Regions from separate parts of the Streptomyces sp. CAU 1734 genome, predicted to be linked through region 1. Evidence: riboswitches for the same ligand, from Rfam matches in the RefSeq annotation. Region 1 holds a riboswitch; the other holds the start of a gene.
What was found. A riboswitch is a leader RNA that binds a small molecule or an ion and turns the genes downstream of it on or off. The one in region 1 is predicted to bind S-adenosylmethionine.

Region 1 (9,327 bases):
GACGGCGGCTCCCTCCCCGGCCCGGTCGGCCAGGGCCAGGGCGAAGGAGCGGTTGTAGCTCTCGTAGGAGGCCCACTGGCGCCGGAACTCGGCGTCGAAGACGGGCTCCAGCGGGGTCTGGTAGAGAAGATGGCCGATGAACCAGAGGACCGAGTTGGCGATGCCGTTGTAGGCGTCGGCGTGGACGTCCTCGTCGATGTCGAGCATCAGGGTGCCGGGCTCGGCGACCCCGCGCCGCACCGCCTCGCGGTCGCCGTCGCCGAGGGCGGCGCAGACCCAGAGGGTGTCGGCGCCGGATCCGATGGCGGAGAGCCCGGAGACCAGGCCGCCGCCGCCGCGCCGGGTCTCCAGGGTGCCGTCGTCGTGCAGGGTGTACGAGACCGGGCCCCGGTTGGAGGCGACGAGCACCGAGGCGCGGGGCGCGGCCCCGGTGTCCGGCCCGTCGTCCCGGGTTCCGGACGGGTTTCCGGAGTGGATCCGGTCGTTGGCTGAGTCCTCGGAGGCCATGGAGCGAAACCTAGCCCGTCCCGGGAACCCTCAAACGTGCGTACGCCTCCGGTTGGCTCACTCCCGCCCCTGGGGTCTCCCTTCTCCGCGCGCGCTTCTCACGCCGCGCGCCGTGCCGCGTACTCGCCGATCTCCCGCATCGGCGGGCGCTCCTCGGTGTCGACGGGGTGGGTGCGCGGTACGAATCCGTCCTCGCCGCGTTCGAACTGGGTCAGCTCGGGCCGGACCAGACTCCCCCGGGAGAGCCGGAGTTGGGCGGTCCGGTAGATCGCGGCGGCCATCCGGCCCAGCGCCTGTCCGTCCTGGTGGCGGTGTTTGCGGGAGCCGACGTCGACCTGTGCCAGCGCGTCGAGGCCCACCGTGTGCAGCGCGTCCACCAGCAGGCCGAGCTCCACTCCGTATCCGACGGGGAAGCGCAGCCGCTCCAGCAGGGTGCGCCGGGCCGCGTACTCGCCGCCCAGCGGCTGGACGAATCCGGCGAGCTGCGGCCAGTGCAGATTGAGCAGCGGGCGGGCCACCAGCTCGGTCACCCGGCCGCCCTGTCCGGGGGCCGTGCCGAGCGGCCGGTCGTACATCGCCTTGACGAACTGCACCTCGGGGTCGGTGAGCAGCGGTCCGACGATCCCGGAGACGAAGTCCGCGGAGAAGTCGCGCAGGTCGGCGTCGATGAAGCAGACGATGTCGCCGCGGGTCACCAGCAGGGAGCGCCACAGCACCTCGCCCTTGCCGGGGACGGCGGGGATACGGGGCAGTACGGCGTCCCGGTGCACCACGCGCGCGCCGGCGGCGGCCGCCGCCTCGGCGGTGCGGTCGGTGGAGCCGGAGTCGATCACCACCAGCTCGTCCACCAGCCCGGACGGCCCCATCAGCGCCCGGCGGATCTCGGCGACGATGTCGCCGACCGTCTCCTGCTCGTTCAGCGCGGGCAGCACCACACTCACCGTGGTGCCGCGCTTGGCGGCCCTCAGCACGTCCAGCGGGCGGTCGGCCGCCGTCCAGGAACGCCTGGTCAGCCAGCGTTCCACCTCTTCGAGCACCTTTGCCCACTCCCCAGTGCGCCGCCGACGGCGACGCGGTTGTTACCTTCGTCTCGTCGTTCGGACGACTATCTCAACCATCCAAACCTTCGGTTACAGTCTTGAACAACACGGAACCCCGGCGCATGTCGGGGTGGCGTGATCACTGGTTAAACAATCAAATACCGCTCATCCAGAGGGGCAGAGGGATACGGCCCGTTGAAGCCCCGGCAACCCTCCAGCCGGTCTCCGTCACCGATCGTGAATCGCGATCATGTGGTGCGAGGCTCCCGGCTCGGGAAGGTGCCAAATCCGTCTCATGGCGAAGTGCGCCATGAGGAAGATGAGGAGAAAGGGCCTCCCCTCCATGGCTGCGCAGACTGTCGCCACCACCGAAACCTCCACCTCCCCGGACCTGGGTCCCGCCGCGGCGCTTTCCTGCCGCGAGTGCGGAGAGCGTTTCGAACTCGGCCCGATCTTTGCCTGTTCGTCCTGTTTCGGCCCCCTCGAAGTCGCCTACAACCTGCCCGAGGGCGACCCCGAGTCGCTGCGGAAGCGGATCGAGGCCGGCCCGGACAACATCTGGCGGTACGCACCACTGCTGCCCGTCCCCGCCGATGTGGCCGGGAAGCCGAGTCTCAACCCCGGCTTCACCAAGCTGGTCAAGGCCGACAACCTCGCCCGCGAGCTGGGCGTCACCGGCGGTCTCTTCATCAAGGACGACTCCGGCAACCCGACCCACTCCTTCAAGGACCGGGTCGTCGCCATCGCCGTCGAGGCCGCCCGCGCCTTCGGCTTCACCACTCTCTCCTGCTCCTCCACCGGCAATCTCGCCGGCGCGGTCGGCGCGGCCGCGGCCCGTGCGGGCTTCCGCTCGTGTGTCTTCATCCCGCACGACCTGGAGCAGGGCAAGGTCGTGATGGCCGCCGTCTACGGCGGTGAGCTGGTCGGCATCGAGGGCAATTACGACGATGTGAACCGCTTCTGCTCCGAGCTGATCGGCGACTCCCTCGGCGAGGGCTGGGGCTTTGTCAATGTCAATCTGCGCCCGTACTACGGCGAGGGCTCCAAGACCCTGGCGTACGAGATCTGCGAGCAGCTCGGCTGGCGGCTGCCGGACCAGATCGTGATCCCGATCGCCTCGGGCTCCCAGCTCACCAAGATCGACAAGGGGCTCCAGGAGCTGATCAGGCTCGGCCTGGTCGAGGACCGCCCGTACAAGATCTTCGGCGCCCAGGCCGAGGGCTGCTCGCCGGTGTCGGCGGCCTACAAGGCCGGTCACGACGTCGTGCGGCCGGTGAAGCCCGACACCATCGCCAAGTCGCTGGCGATCGGCAACCCGGCGGACGGTCCGTATGTCCTGGACATCGCCCGCCGCACGGGCGGCGCGGTGGAGGATGTCACCGATGAGGAGATCGTGGACGCGATCAAGCTGCTGGCCCGGACCGAGGGCATCTTCGCCGAGACCGCGGGCGGGGTGACCGTGGGAGTGACCCGGAAGCTGATCGAGGCCGGGGCGCTCGACCCGGCGCTGACCACGGTGGTCCTCAACACCGGTGACGGCCTCAAGACCCTGGACGCCGTCGCCCCGACCACCGGCCCCACCGCGACCATCCGCCCCAGCCTGGACGCGTTCCGCGACGCCGGTCTGGCCCACTGAAACCCCTGGGAGATCTGAAGATGAGCGTCAACGTCCGCATCCCGACCATTCTCCGCACCTACACCGGCGGCAAGGCGGAGGTCCCGGCCGAGGGTGCGACCCTCTCCGAGGTGATCACGGACCTGGAGAAGAACCACACCGGGATCGCCGCCCGGGTCCTGGACGACCAGGGCAAGCTCCGCCGCTTCGTCAATGTGTATGTGAACGACGACGACGTCCGTTTCGCCCAGGGTCTCGACACCGCCACGCCGGACGGCGCCGGCATCTCGATCATCCCCGCCGTCGCGGGCGGCTGAGCCCGGCCGGCGTCTACGCAACGTCACCTCGATTGCCCCCTCCGCAATAGAAACGGAGGGGGCAATTCCATAGGGTTGAGCACGCTACAGTTGGGGAACGCGCCGTCGATGCGCCCGCCGGGCTACATATGAGAATGCGCCCGCGCACGACAAGAAACAGCCAATGTGCCTGCTTGGTTTGTCTCTTACGTCTTTTTTGCCCGGCCCGACTTGCCCCGGAATTTCTTGAATTCGGGCCAATTACCCCTTCGCCGAGGCCGGGATTTCTCGTCCGATTGACCTGTTGCAGAGGGCAGTTGGACAGATACATTCAGCCGCGGTCGACGCGTTCCGGCGCACACCGCCAATGACTCACCGCCGCTGGCGGGGAGTTGAAGCCGGTGGAGGTCTGACCCGGGTCCGCGAGGTGCGGTCCTGCGCAAGGGCCAGTAATAGGGGAGTTAGGCATGGCTCAGGGCACCGTCAAGTGGTTCAACGCGGAGAAGGGCTACGGCTTCATCGCGGTCGACGGTGGTGCGGATGTATTCGTCCACTACAGCGCGATTCAAATGGACGGATACCGCACCCTGGAGGAGGGTCAGCGAGTCGAGTTCGAGATCTCACAGGGGCAGAAGGGCCCGCAGGCTGACATGGTCAAGCTCGCGGTCTGAATCTGCGAACATCTGCGACGCGATCGGCCACCGACGCGCTCACGCATGTGGGGTCCGCATCCCGGTCACGGGGTGCGGACCCCACATGTGTGCGGCCCACAAACAGAGAGTGTCCGGGACAGAGAGTGTCCGGGCCCGGACGCGGCGCGTGACGCGGCCGTGCGGCGCGGCCCCGCGCCCGGCCGCATCGCGTGCACGGTCCCTGCGGCCCCGCGTCCGCCGACCCGCCCGCCCCGCCGGCGCGAGCACCCCGCCTGCCGCCGGTCATGCGCGCGCACCCGCCCCGGCACCGTCCCGCTCCGGCCGTTCCGGCCGCCACCGCGCCGAACACGGGGCCGAAGAGCGTGGGGCGGGCCGAATGGACCGGGCCAGTCGCACCCGGCCGCACAACGGCCCGGGCAGGGCGCCCCACCTGCCGCGACCGCCCGTGAGAGACCGCCCGCACCCGGCTTGAACCCGGTGCGGAGGGTCCTGTTCCGGGGGAAGGCGCTTGCACTCGGAGGGGGCGAGTGCTAATCATTGGCGTTAGCACTCTCCCAGTGAGAGTGCCACATATGGACCGGGTCGGTGAGGCCCGCACGCCGCACGGGGCATGACCCGCACGGTGGGCAGGCCGTCCGTCGCGGGCGCCAGCGCGGTCCGCCAGAGCTTCCCACCCAGTCCGTGGAGGACACTTCACATGGCAAAGATCATCGCGTTCGACGAGGAGGCACGGCGCGGCCTTGAGCGCGGGATGAACCAGCTCGCCGACGCCGTCAAGGTCACCCTCGGTCCCAAGGGCCGGAATGTCGTCCTTGAGAAGAAGTGGGGCGCGCCCACGATCACCAACGATGGTGTGTCCATCGCCAAGGAGATCGAGCTGGAGGACCCGTACGAGAAGATCGGCGCCGAGCTGGTCAAGGAAGTCGCCAAGAAGACGGATGACGTCGCCGGCGACGGTACGACCACCGCGACCGTTCTGGCTCAGGCGCTCGTCCGCGAGGGTCTGCGCAATGTCGCCGCCGGTGCCAACCCGATGGCCCTGAAGCGCGGTATCGAGAAGGCCGTCGAGGCCGTCTCGGGTGCGCTGCTGGAGCAGGCGAAGGATGTGGAGACCAAGGAGCAGATTGCCTCCACCGCCTCCATCTCCGCCGCTGACACCCAGATCGGCGAGCTCATCGCCGAGGCCATGGACAAGGTCGGCAAGGAAGGCGTCATCACCGTCGAGGAGTCCCAGACCTTCGGTCTGGAGCTGGAGCTCACCGAGGGTATGCGCTTCGACAAGGGCTACATCTCGGCGTACTTCGCCACCGACATGGAGCGTATGGAGGCGTCCCTGGACGACCCGTACATCCTGATCGTGAACTCCAAGGTCGGCAACGTGAAGGACCTCCTTCCGCTGCTGGAGAAGGTCATGCAGTCCGGCAAGCCGCTGCTGATCATCGCCGAGGACGTCGAGGGCGAGGCCCTGTCCACGCTGGTCGTGAACAAGATCCGCGGCACCTTCAAGTCCGTCGCCGTCAAGGCCCCGGGCTTCGGCGACCGCCGCAAGGCCATGCTGAACGACATCGCCATCCTCACCGGCGGCACGGTCATCTCGGAAGAGGTCGGCCTCAAGCTGGAGAACGCCGGTCTCGACCTGCTGGGCCGCGCCCGCAAGGTCGTCATCACCAAGGACGAGACGACCATCGTCGACGGCTCCGGTGACAGCGACCAGGTCGCCGGGCGGGTCAACCAGATCCGTGCCGAGATCGAGAACTCCGACTCGGACTACGACCGCGAGAAGCTCCAGGAGCGTCTGGCGAAGCTGGCCGGCGGCGTGGCCGTCATCAAGGCCGGTGCCGCGACCGAGGTCGAGCTCAAGGAGCGCAAGCACCGCATCGAGGACGCCGTTCGCAATGCGAAGGCGGCCGTCGAGGAGGGCATCGTCGCCGGTGGCGGCGTCGCGCTCATCCAGGCTTCCTCGGTCTTCGAGAAGCTGGACCTCGAAGGTGACGAGGCGACCGGCGCCAACGCCGTGCGGCTCGCCCTGGAGGCCCCGCTCAAGCAGATCGCCGTCAATGGCGGTCTCGAGGGCGGCGTCATCGTCGAGAAGGTGCGCAACCTTCCCATCGGTCACGGCCTCAACGCCGCGACGGGTGAGTACGTCGACATGATCGCCGAGGGCATCATCGACCCGGCGAAGGTGACGCGTTCCGCGCTGCAGAACGCCGCGTCGATCGCCGCGCTCTTCCTCACCACCGAGGCCGTCATCGCCGACAAGCCGGAGAAGGCCGCCGCGGGCGGCGCTCCGGGCGGTATGCCGGGCGGAGACATGGACTTCTGATCCCCCGGGATCGGTAGTTCCGCAGTACGCCGAAGGGCGGCACCCCTGATCAGGGTGCCGCCCTTCGTCTGTGTCCGGTCCGCGCGGCGACGGCACCCGCCCGGGCCGGGTCCGCCCGGCCCGGGGGAAGTCGGGCCGGCGGAAGCGGAGGATCTGCGCAGTCGCGGCGGGCCCGCGCGGGACCCGCCGGCGATCGGCCCGGACACCCGGAACGGAACCGGGTGCCCGGGGCCGGACCGCGTACCCGGGGCCGCACCGGACACCCGTGACCGGACCCGGCTCACTCGGACCCGGCGCGCCCGATCGTGCCGGGCGCACCCGATCAGAACCGGCGCGCCCGATCAGCGCACATCGACGAAGTCACCGCCGGTGGCGGCCGAGTTGAAGTGCTTGGTGTCGCCGAAGTACCGGATAAGCCAGTGGCCGTCCCGGTGCGCCCTGGCCTTCAGCGAGACCCGGCCCTTGGAGTCGGCGGTGCCGGAGGTGACCTTCTGCCAGCTGTCCCACTCCTTGTCCTTGAACCAGAGCTGGACCTTGGCCTTGCTCAGCGCCTTCCAGGCGGCGTTCGAGGCCGGCCGGGCCTGCACCGTACCGGTGACCGTGACGGTCTTCCCGTACTTCACCGGCTCCGGCGAGGCGTTGACGGAGGCCACCCTGGTCAGATCGCGGTGCAGCCGGACGGGCGCGGTGACGCTCTCCAGATACCCCTCGTTGCCGAGAGCGCGGAGCCGGAACCAGGCCCCCGAGGTCGAGTTGCCCTCAATCCGGACGGAGTACGGGCGTCCGGGGTCCGTGTCCATGGCGCCGATGGACTTCCAGCCGGCCTTGCCGTCCGCCGACCGTTCGAGATGAACGGTCTGGTACATGTTCGGCACCTCGCCCGACTGGTACCGGAGCCGCGCCGAGGCCCAGACCGATGCCCGGCCCTCGGCGTTCAGCGCGAGCGAGGTCGCCTTGAGCACGGTCTCGGCGGGCACCTCCAGCTTCCCCTGGGCGGATCCGCTGAGGAAACCGTCGACCGGCAGTGCCTTCCAGCCGCTCAGCCGGGCGTCGGTGACACCCTTGACCGAGGCGGTGAAACGGCCGTCGCCGTCCGTGGTGACGGTCTGTCCGTACCGGGCGTCATAGCCGAGGCCGACCCGCAGGACGACACCCGCCGCCAGCTCCTGCCCGTACAGCGCACGGCCGGTGACCGTCGCGGTCTGGCCGGGCAGCAGCCGGGTGCGGTCGGCGGCGCCGGTCACCGTGATCTGCCGGGTCAGAATGTGGTGAACGCTCCTACTGGTGTTGGTCTCACCGCTGACCTGCGCGTTCTTCTCCGTATACGCGATCTTGAAGACATCGCCCAGGCCGGTGACCGGGAAGTCGGGCGCGGTGAATTCGCCGCTCTCGGAGGTCACCGCGGAGTGTGTGGTGTCGGTGGAGCCGGTCCGGACGATCCGAAGATCGCGGCCGGGCAGCCCGACCGCGTCCCCGGAGCCGGGCTGCACCCCGTAGAGCCGGCCCTTGGGCCGGACCACGCGCTCCTGCCAGCTGGGGCTGTCGAACTGGAAGCCGATCACGGGCCGCAGCGTGAAGTCGAGGGTGCCCGCGTCGGTGCGGGTGACGGTGTTGCCCTTGGTGTCGGTCGCGGTGACGTCGATCGCGTACCGGCCGAGGGCGGGGATGGAGCCGCCGTCCTCGGTGAGCCTGAGCGCGGACGCGACCGGCACCCGGTACCGGCCCTTGATGAAGGTGCCCTCCAGGGCGGCCACCTCGCCGATCACCGAGGCACCGTCCCGGATCCGCGCGGAGACCGAGGCGATGGCCGCCCCCGGCGCGTCGGTCCAGGCGGTGGTCTCGAAGAGCCCCCGGGCGTCGGGGACGGTGACGGCGGCGCCGATGCCCACCGCCGTCGCGGCGGCGGACCGCGCGGCGGGCGCGGCGGCCGGGGAATCGGCGGCCAGCGCCGGGGCGGCGCCGGCCGCAAGGGAGAGGGCGGCGACCGACGCGACGAGGGAGAGGGCGACCCCGCCGCGGCTTCTCTCGTCAGCGCGCATTGATGTAGGTCACCTTTGTCTCGTTGTAGAAGTAGCCGTTGGCGGGTTCCGTGACCACGGCCCAGTGGCCGTCCCCGTAGACCTTGCCCTTGAGCTTGTACTTGCCGCCGCTGCCGGACTTGCCCTTGACGACCCAGTACCACTCGCTCTCGCCCTTGAAGCGGAAGAGCACGGTCAGCTTGGCGCCGCTGTAGGGCTGCCATTTGCCGTTGACCTGGCGCTGGAGGGTGCCCGACGCGGTCAGGTTGGTGTTCAGCGACGGCCGGGTCGGCGAGAACTTGGCGCCGGTGAAGCGCACCGGCTTGCGGGCCTGGTGGATCGCCGGGCTCGCGACGGCGAGCAGCCGGTCCGACTCGGCGTGGTGCACCCGGTAGAAGGCGCTGACATAGCCGAGGGTGCGGATGTCGAAGCTGCACCGGTTGTGGTCGTCGAACTGCGGCTTGGCGTGCCGCAGGTTGTACCAGTTGCGCCCGTCGAAGGAGTGCTGGAGCGTCACCGTGTCGTAGTTGCAGTTCGGGCCGGTGAACTTGCCGGTGGCCTTGACCTCGCCGAACGGGTCGAGCGCGATCTTGACCCCGCTCAGGGTGGCCTTCTGCGGAACGGCGATCTCGGAGGCGTCCGCCGGCAGCTTGGCGAAGTACCCGGAGGGTTTGACGAAGGTGTGGACGGAACCGCTGTGCACCGCCTTCGCCGTATAGCTGAAGGTGCCGTCGGCCGCCGCGGTGCCCTTGCCCATCAGGCCGCTGACCGTGTGTTCCCGCTCATCGGGCGGGCTGGTGGCGGAGAGCATCTGCGCCCCGGCGAAGGGCTGCCAGCCCTCGTCGGTCAGCCGCTCGACCCGCCCGGTGACCTTG
Region 2 (9,327 bases), on a different contig from region 1:
CGCGGTGTGGCCAGGGTCTTCGGGCCGCAGAAGGGCGCCACCCCCGCGCAGGTGGAACAGCTCGCGGGGAATCTGGAGCACTGGGCGGCCGTCCTCACCCGCGATCTGCGGGTCCGCACCGATCTGCGCACCGGCACCGGCACCGGCGCGTCCGGCGGGCTGGGCGCCGGACTCGCGGCGCTCGGCGCCGAACTGCTGCCGCGCTTCGAGGTGCTGCTGGACGACATGGATCTGGACGACCGGCTGGCCCGCGCCGATCTCGTCATCACCGCCGAGGGCGCGCTGGACCACCAGACCGTGCGCGGCAAGGTGCCCGCCGAGGTCGCCCGCCGGGCGAAGCGGTACGGACGCCCCGTACTCGCCCTCGCCGGAACCATCGGGGAGGGCGCACGGCAGGTGTACTCCGCCGGGGTCGACGCGTACGGCTCGATCCTGCCCGCGCCGATGAGCCTCACCGAGGCGCTCGGGCGCGGCGGGGAGTTCCTCACCGACGCGGCCGAGCGCTCGCTGCGGATGATTCTGATCGGGACCCGGCTGTCGTCGCGCGAGAGCCGTCAGACGGCGGTGTCGGTGTCCGGGACGCAGCGGCCGTCCTCGGTGCGGTAGTTCCACCGCGCGCCGTCGCGCACCAGCTCGCCCACGGCCTGGAGGAAACGGTCGACATGCTCGTCGGGGGTGCCCGCGCCGAAGCTGACCCGGATCGCGTTGAGCGAACGCTCCCCCGGCTCGGCCTCCGGCGCGCCGCACTCGCCCGGGTCCTGCGGGTCGCTGCCGAGCAGGGTGCGCACCAGCGGGTGGGCGCAGAAGAGACCGTCGCGGACGCCGATGCCGTACTCGGCGGAGAGCGCGGCGGCGAAGTGGGAGCTGTTCCAGCCCTCCACCACGAAGGAGATCACCCCGACCCGGGGCGCGTCGTCGCCGAAGAGCGAGAGCACCCGGACCTCGGGCACCGCGGCGAGCCCGGCACGGACCCGGTCGACCAGCAGCTGCTCACGGGCGACCAGGGTGTCGAACCCGGCCTCGGTCAGCGCCTTGCACGCCGAGGCGATGGCGTACACCCCGATCACATTCGGCGAACCGGCCTCGTGACGGGCGGCCGTGGTGTGCCACTCCACCTCCACCCCGCCGTCCGCCCGGCGCGCGACCTTCCGGGAGGCGCCGCCGCCCACCAGATACGGCTCGGCCGCCTGGAGCCAGTCGGCGCGCCCTGCGAGGACTCCCGAGCCGAACGGCGCGTAGAGCTTGTGCCCGGAGAAGGCGATCCAGTCGACGTCCAACTCCTCGACGGAGACGGGGTGGTGCGGCGCGAGCTGTGCGGCGTCCAGCACGATCCGGGCGCCGTGGGCGTGGGCCGCCGCGGCCAGCTCCCGTACCGGCCACAGCTCACCGGTCACATTGGACGCGCCGGTCACACAGACCAGCGCCGGACCGTACGGGTCCCGGTCGGCGAGCGCCCGCTCCAGCGTGGAGACGGCGTCCGCCGGGGTGCGCGGCGCGTTGAGGTAGGTCACCCGGGCGTCCCGCCAGGGCAGCAGCGAGGCGTGGTGCTCGGTCTCGAAGACGAAGACCTGGCAGTCGGCGGGCAGCGCGGCGGCCAGCAGATTGAGCGAGTCGGTGGTGGAGCGGGTGAAGACGACCTGGTCGTCGCGGCGGCAGCCGAGGAACTCGGCGACGGTCCGCCGGCTGTTCTCGAAGAGGTCGGTGGAGAGCTGCGAGAGATAGCCGGCGCCCCGGTGCACGCTGCCGTAGTAGGGCGCGTAGGCGGCCACATCGTCCCAGACCCGCTGGAGGGCGGGGGCGCTGGCGGCGTAGTCGAGCGCGGCGTAGGTCACCTCGCCGCCGGTCACCAGCGGCACGGTCACATCCCGGCCGAGGACGGGGAGCGGGGCACAGACGGAGGTGTCGACGGCGGTGTTCGGGCGTGCGGACATGGCGAATTCTCCCGGCAGGACAAGGCGGATGGCTTCTCGGGCCCATGCGGGTGCGCGGTGCCGGCGGTGCGGCGGGCGTGGCGGAATGGCCGGGCGACCGTGCGGCCGTGCATGGGGGTGTGCCTCGGACACGCGGTGTGTGCCGCGCGGAGGGGGTGGTGAAGAAGGGGCTTGGCGCCCTATCGCATTCGCTTGCTCACGAGACTGCTCCCTTGAGGACCAGGACCCCAGGGAATGCAGGGGTCCGCGCTTGCCGCGGACCTCGCTGACCACGGCCTGGTCTTCACCCGGGGCACCCCGCCACGGACGGAGGGTTGCCGGACAGCGGGCCGGGGCCGTAGTCGCTGTCGCTCATGACCTGACTTGACGTTATGCCACGGTGGCGGGGGGCCGCAACCCTGTCCGCCATCCGGACCCCGGCGGGGGCCTTTTCCCCTCCCCGCCCCTTCCCGCAACCGGGGCTCCGCCCCGGAGCCCCGCGCCTCAAACGCCGGCGAGGCTGAATTTGGCATCCACGCCCGCCGACGAGCTGAGAATGGCGACATCACCCCCGGCCGGGCTGGAGCCGGCATCCACACCCGTCGGCGAGGCCGGGTTCACCCGCCAAGGCCAGGGGCCCGCGCCTCAAACGCCGGCGAGGCTGAATCGACAGGCCGCGAATGGCGACATCACCCCCGGCGGGGCTGGGGTCGGCATCCACGCCCCCCGCGAGGCTATTCTTCGCTCGCCCCGGCCCGGAGTGCCGCGCCTCGGTCTCCCCCGGGAGGGGCTCTGCTCGCTCGCGACGGGCTCGGGCGCCGGAATATCAGCCTCGCCGGCGTTTGAGGCGCGGGGTGCGGGGCGGAGCCCCGCGGAGGGCCCGCGTCCTGCGGAACGCCCGCGCCCCCGGGATGCGCGGCGCCCGAGGAGATACGCCCGCGCCCCGGGACGCACGGCGCCCGCGGGGACACCCGCGGGCACGCGTCAGGCGTGGCTCGCCGTCACCCAGCCCTCCAGCGCCGCCTTCGCCGCGCCGGAGTCGATCGAGCGGGCCGCCACCTCCACCGCCGCCGCGAGCTGGTCTTTGAGCGGGGCATCGCCCGGGTGGAGGGCGACCAGTGCCGCCGCCGAGTTCAGCAGGACGGCCTCGCGGACCGGGCCGCGCTCGCCGGCCAGGAGCCGGCGGGCGATGTCCGCGTTGTACCCGGCGTCCGCGCCCCGCAGGGCCTCGACCGGGACCAGGTCGATGCCGATGTCGCGCGGGTCGAAGGACTCCTCGCGCACCGCTCCGTCGCGGACGATCCAGACCTTCGACGTGGCCGTGGTGGTCAGCTCGTCCAGGCCGTCGTCACCGCGGAAGACCAGCGCGGAGGAGCCCCGCTCGGCGAGGACACCGGCGAGGACGGGGGCCATCCGCGCGTCCGCGACGCCGGTGGCCTGGGCCCGTACCCGCGCGGGGTTGGTCAGCGGGCCCAGGAAGTTGAATACCGTACGGATTCCGAGTTCCTTGCGGGCCATCGCCACATGCCGCAGCGCGGGATGGAACTTCACCGCGAAACAGAAGGTGATCCCGGCCTCCTCGGCGACCTCGGCGACCCGCTGGGGGCTCAGCTCCAGATTGACGCCGAGCTGCTCCAGGACGTCCGAGGCGCCCGAGGCGCTGGACGCGGCGCGGTTGCCGTGCTTGACCACCTTCGCGCCGGTGCCCGCCACCACGATCGCGGACATGGTGGAGATGTTCACCGTCTTCGCGCCGTCGCCGCCGGTGCCGACGATGTCCACGCTCGGGCCCGGCACCTCGATGAGTCTGGCGTGCTCGTACATCGTCCGGACCAGGCCGGAGATCTCCTCGACGGTCTCGCCCTTCGCCCGGAGCGCGACCGCGAAGCCGGCGATCTGGGCGTCCGTCGCCGCGCCGCTGAGGATCCGGTCCATCACCCACGCCGTGGCGTCGGCGCTCTGATCGTGGTTGTCGAGCAGGGAGTTGAGGACGGTGGGCCAGGAGAGCGCAGGCCCGCTGTCGCCGCCAACCGGGGTCACAACGCTCATGTCCGCTCCAGAGTCCGGCTTCGGTAGGGGATGGTCCCCACCCTATCCAGCCCGGGGGACGGCGAAGAGCCCCGTCCATCGAATGGACGGGGCTCCCCCTGTGGCGATCGCGTGGATCAGTTCAGGTGATCAGTGGTGGCCGTGGCCGCTCGTGATCTCCTCGTACTCCTCGGCACTGGCCTTGGGAACCTGGTTCCCCTCGCCGTAGAAGCCCTTGCTGAGCCTGGCGCGCAGCTTCTGGGTCGGGGAGACCTTCCGCTTGACGCCGTTCTCGTCGACCTCGGGGCCGAGCTCCAGGGGCTTGTACTGCTCGTGCGAGGTGAGCGTGTACAGGTCGCCCTGGCTGATCGGCTCGTGGACCTCGATGAACTCACCGTGCGGCAGGCGCTTGATGATGCCGGTCTCGCGACCGTGCAGCACCTTGTCCCGGTCACGGCGCTGGAGGCCCATGCAGATCCGCTTGGTGAGGATGAAGGCGAGCACCGGTCCGGCGAAGAACGCGATCCGGACGAACCAGGTGATCGTGTTGATCGACAGATTGAAGTGCGTGGCCCAGATGTCGTTGCCGCCGCCCATCAGCATCACGAAGTAGGCGACGAGCCAGGCCACACCGAAGCCGGTACGGGTCGGGGTGTTGCGCGGGCGGTCCAGGATGTGGTGCTCGCGCTTGTCGCCGGTGACCCAGGACTCGATGAACGGGTACACCGCGATGGCGCCCAGCACCAGCGGGAAGATCACCAGCGGGATGAACACACCCAGGGCGAGGGTGTGACCCCACGCGTTGATCTCCCAGCCCGGCATCACCCGGACCAGACCCTCGGCGAAGCCCATGTACCAGTCCGGCTGCGCGCCGGTGGAGACCAGATCGGACCGATAGGGGCCGAGAGCCCAGATCGGGTTCAGTGTGGCCACCGCCGACACGATCGCGATGATGCCGAAGACCAGGAAGAAGAAGCCTCCGGCCTTCGCCATGTAGACCGGCAGCAGGGGCATGCCGACGACATTCTTGTTGGTCCGGCCGGGACCCGCGTACTGGGTGTGCTTGTGGTACACGACGAGGATCATGTGGGCCACGAGCAGACCGAGCATGATGCCGGGCAGCAGCAGGATGTGGATCGAGTAGAACCTGGCCACGAAGTCGTGGCCGGGGAACTCGCCGCCGAAGAGGAACATCGAGATGTACGTACCGACGACCGGTACGGACAGGATCGCGCCCTGGGTGAAGCGGACACCGGTGCCGGAGAGCAGGTCGTCCGGGAGCGAGTAGCCGGTGAAACCGGTGAACATGCCGAGGACGAGCAGCAGGAAGCCGAAGAGCCAGTTGACCTCGCGCGGCTTGCGGAACGCGCCGGTGAAGAAGACGCGCATCATGTGGACCATCATCGCGGCGATGAAGATCAGCGCGGCCCAGTGGTGGATCTGCCGGATGAGCAGACCGCCGCGTACGTCGAAGCTGATGTCCAGCGTCGAGGCGTACGCCTCCGACATCCGCACGCCCTGGAGGGGCACGTAGCTGCCGTGGTAGACGATCTCGTTCATCGACGGGGAGAAGAACAGCGTCAGATACACACCCGTGAGGATGATGATGATGAAGCTGTAGAGGCAGATCTCGCCGAGCATGAAGGACCAGTGGTCCGGGAAGATCTTCCGCATGTTGGCCTTGGCCAGCGAATAGATCCCGAGCCGGCCGTCCGCCCAGTCGGCCACCCGCTCACCGGCGGGTGCTTTGCGCTGGCCGGCAGCGCCCTTGGGTTCGTTCTCAGTGCTCATCCGCGCTCCCAGAAGGAAGGACCGACGGGTTCGTCGAAGTCGCCGAGCGCTTCGAGGTTGCCCTCGGCATTCACGCCGATCCGCAGCTGCGGAAGGGCGTGACCGGCGGGTCCGAAGATCACTCGGGCGCCGTCGGCAAGGTCGAAGGTGGACTGGTGGCACGGGCAGAGCACGTGGTGGGTCTGCTGCTCGTACAGGCTGATCGGGCAGCCGACATGGGTGCAGATCTTGGAGAAGGCGACGATTCCCTCGTGCGACCACTCCAGCTCGCGCTTGTCCTTGATGTCGTCGGGACGGATCCGGACGATCATCAGGGCGGCCTTGGCGATCTCCGACTGGAAGGAGTGGCTGTCCTCCTTCAGCCCCTCGGGCATCGCGAAGACCAGCGAACCGACGGTGATGTCCTCGGGGCGCAGCGGCTCATGCGTGTTCATGTTGATGAGCTGCTTGCCACGGGCCCAGAGCGTCGAGCGGAGCTTCTTCTCCGGCAGCGGGCCGAGGTCGCGCAGCAGCACCACACCGGAGAGCGGCACCAGGGCCAGCGCGCCGAAGAGGGTGTTGCGGGCGAGCTTGCGGCGGCCGAAGCCGGACTCCCGGGCACCGTCCGCGAAGTCGGCCAGAACCTTGGCCTTGACCTCGGGGGACGCCGCGATCGGGTGACGCTCGTCGGCGACCTCTTCGTCGGACATCAGGGTGCGGGCCCAGTGGACCGCGCCCGCGCCGATGAAGAAGAGGGCCAGGCCCAGCGTCCAGCCGAGGGAGAAGTTGAGCGCGCTCACCCGGCCGAAGGGCCAGATGTAGACGAGCTTGTCGACCGGGAAGATCACGAAGCACGCGATGAAGCCGACGGTGGCCAGCATCGAGAGCGTGAACATGAGGGCGACAGTGCGCTCGGACCGCTTGGCGGCCCGCTCGTCGATGTCCTGGACGCGCGGCTTGTGGGCCGGCAGTCCCGGGTCGTGGAACGGGTCGTCGTCCACGCGCTGGGCGACGGCGGTGTTGCCGTGCCCTCCCGCGCCGTGCGCGGCACCCTGCGCTTCGGGCAGGTTCTCTTCTGGAATCTCTTGGCTACTCATGACTTCTTGGCCTTAGCGGTGTGGGCCGCGACCCAGACGGCGACTGCGATCAGCGTGCCCAGACCGAAGATCCAGGCGAACAAGCCCTCACTGACGGGGCCGAGACCACCCAGGGTGAGACCGCCGGGGCTGGACGCCTTGGCCGGGTCGTTCATCTCCTGGACATACGCGATGATGTCCCGCTTCTCCTGGTCCGGCAGGATGCCGTCGGGGAAGGAGGGCATGTTCTGCGGGCCGGTCTGCATGGCCTCGTAGAGATGCTTGTTGCTCACGCCTTCCAGCGTGGGCGCGTACTTGCCGTTGGTGAGCGCGCCGCCCTTGCCGGTGAAGTTGTGGCACTGGGCACAGTTGGTGCGGAACAGGTCGCCGCCCTTGGCCGCGTTCGCGCCCTCGGGGTTGTACTGCTTCTCGGTCGGCGTGATCGGGCCGGCGCCGCGCGAGGCGACGTACGCGGCGATCTGGTCGATCTCGGCCTGCGAGTAGACGACCTTCTTCTTCGGCACCTGGGCACCGGGCTGCTGGGCCGGCATACGTCCGGTGCCGACCTGGAAGTCGACGGCGGCGGAGCCGACACCGATCAGGGGCGGACCGTCGGTGGTTCCCTCAGCGTCGGTTCCGTGGCAGCTCGCGCAGCCGACGGTGTAGAGCTTCTTGCCCTCCTCGATCGCGAGGGACTGGGAGGTTTCTTCGGCCTGTGCCTTGTCCGCCGGTGCGAACGCGGCGTACAGCCCCCCGGTGGCCGCCAGCGCGAGGAGTAGGACGACGACCGCCGCCAGCGGATGGCGTCGTCGTGCGGAGAGCTTTTTCACGGATTACCCCGGTGTCAGGATTTTCTGCGTCGATGCTTCTGGACTGTGTCTGCTTCGGGCTGGGGGCCCGCGCCCTTACTTGATCATGTAGATCGTGGCGAAGAGGCCGATCCAGACGACATCGACGAAGTGCCAGTAGTAGGACACGACGATGGCGGCGGTTGCCTGCTCGTGGGTGAATCTCCTGGCCGCGTAGGTCCGGCCCAGGACCAGCAGGAAGGCGATCAGTCCGCCCAGCACGTGCAGGCCGTGGAAGCCGGTGGTCAGGTAGAACACCGAGCCGTAGGGGTCGGACGAGAGGGAGAGCCCGTGCTGGACCAGGGCCGTGTACTCGTAGACCTGACCGCCGATGAAGACGGCGCCCATGATGAACGTGATCACGAACCAGGTGCGCAGCTTCTTCACGTCGCCGCGCTCGGCGGCGAATACGCCGAGCTGACAGGTGAGAGAAGAGAGCACCAGGATCGTGGTGTTCGTCAACGAGAACGGAAAGTCCAGAAGGCCGGCCCTCTCGGACCAGAACTCGGCACCCGTAACCGAGCGCAGAGTGAAGTACATCGCGAAGAGGGCCGCGAAGAACATCAGCTCGGAACTCAACCAGATGATGGTTCCGACGCTGGTGAGGTTCGGCCGATTGACCGACGGGTGCGCGTGCCCGGTTTCTACTGTCGTTGCTGTCGCCACGACCGACATTATGTCGGTCGCTTATCCCGCCCTCACTCCCGGGGGTGCCGTTCGGTGTGTCAGTGGGTGCTGTGCTGCCCGAACGGCCCATCCCGGGGATGTTCGAACGGCTGTTTACCGGCACTTGGAGCGAGTAGCATCCGGCCCATCGACACCTGATCCGGTGAAGGATCCAACGACGCGGAGGAACGATGCAGCCGACCGCCACCGTGCTGGTCTACAGCGATGACGCGAACACCCGCACACAGGTGCGGCTGGCCGCGGGACGCAGGCCGGCGGCTGATGTTCCGCCGGTGGAGTTCATTGAGTGCGCGACGCTGCCCGCCGTGCTGAAACAGCTGGACCAGGGGGGTGTCGACGTCTGTGTGCTGGACGGCGAGACCGTGCCCGCGGGCGGTATGGGCGTGTGCCGGCAGATCAAGGACGAGATTTTCAACTGTCCGCCGGTGCTGCTGCTGATCGGCCGTCCGCAGGACGCCTGGCTGGCCACCTGGAGCCGCGCCGAGGCCGCTGTGACGCTTCCGGTGGAGCCGGTGGAGTTCGCGGACGCCCTGGCCGGTCTGCTGCGTCAGAGGCTCGCTCAGGCCTCCTGAGCCCCGGCGGGGGCTCTTCCAGTGTTTCTCCAGTGGGCTCCGGGATTTCCCGGGGCCCACTGGGCTCTTCGGGGTACCCGGCGCCGCACGGGCGTGTCGGGCCCGGATTTCCGCCCCCCGGACACGGGGCGGCCGGTTCAGACCTGCGGGCGCAGCCGGGCCACGTCGGTGGCGCTGCTGCCGTCCCTGGTGCCGGCCACCAGGGCGCTGCCCTGCCGCCAGTCGGCCCAGGAGAGATTCCAGTCGCCGTAGCCGTTGCCGAAGGGGTCCATCTCGTCGCCGTAGCTGTTGACCACGCTGACGATGTCGCCCTCCTTGACGGTCTCGTAGAACCAGGCGGCGTTCCCGGTCGACATCCCCGTGCAGCCGTGGCTGACATTGGCGTACCCGTGCGAGCCCACCGACCAGGGCGCGGCGTGGACGTACTCGCCGCTCC

Region 2: linked by a shared signal. The riboswitch ahead of AAFN69_RS03955 (aminotransferase class V-fold PLP-dependent enzyme) and the one ahead of thrC (threonine synthase) in region 1 are both predicted to bind S-adenosylmethionine.

Annotation. Positions count from the first base shown of each region.
Region 1 covers NZ_JBDQQP010000022.1:1,077-10,403, forward strand. The annotation lists gene AAFN69_RS31405 (trehalose-6-phosphate synthase) at 1-507, opposite strand, end outside; gene AAFN69_RS31410 (glucosyl-3-phosphoglycerate synthase) at 606-1,544, opposite strand; SAM riboswitch class I at 1,710-1,873, shown strand; gene thrC (threonine synthase) at 1,891-3,183, shown strand; gene AAFN69_RS31420 (MoaD/ThiS family protein) at 3,204-3,479, shown strand; gene AAFN69_RS31425 (cold-shock protein) at 3,926-4,129, shown strand; gene groL (chaperonin GroEL) at 4,809-6,434, shown strand; gene AAFN69_RS31435 (hypothetical protein) at 6,776-8,473, opposite strand; gene AAFN69_RS31440 (hypothetical protein) at 8,463-9,327, opposite strand, start outside.
Region 2 covers NZ_JBDQQP010000002.1:54,568-63,894, forward strand. The annotation lists gene AAFN69_RS03950 (glycerate kinase) at 1-606, shown strand, start outside; gene AAFN69_RS03955 (aminotransferase class V-fold PLP-dependent enzyme) at 555-1,931, opposite strand; SAM riboswitch class IV at 2,173-2,290, opposite strand; gene trpD (anthranilate phosphoribosyltransferase) at 2,895-3,959, opposite strand; gene AAFN69_RS03965 (cytochrome bc complex cytochrome b subunit) at 4,089-5,729, opposite strand; gene AAFN69_RS03970 (Rieske 2Fe-2S domain-containing protein) at 5,726-6,805, opposite strand; gene AAFN69_RS03975 (c-type cytochrome) at 6,802-7,614, opposite strand; gene AAFN69_RS03980 (heme-copper oxidase subunit III) at 7,690-8,307, opposite strand; gene AAFN69_RS03985 (hypothetical protein) at 8,490-8,891, shown strand; gene AAFN69_RS03990 (Ig-like domain-containing protein) at 9,029-9,327, opposite strand, start outside.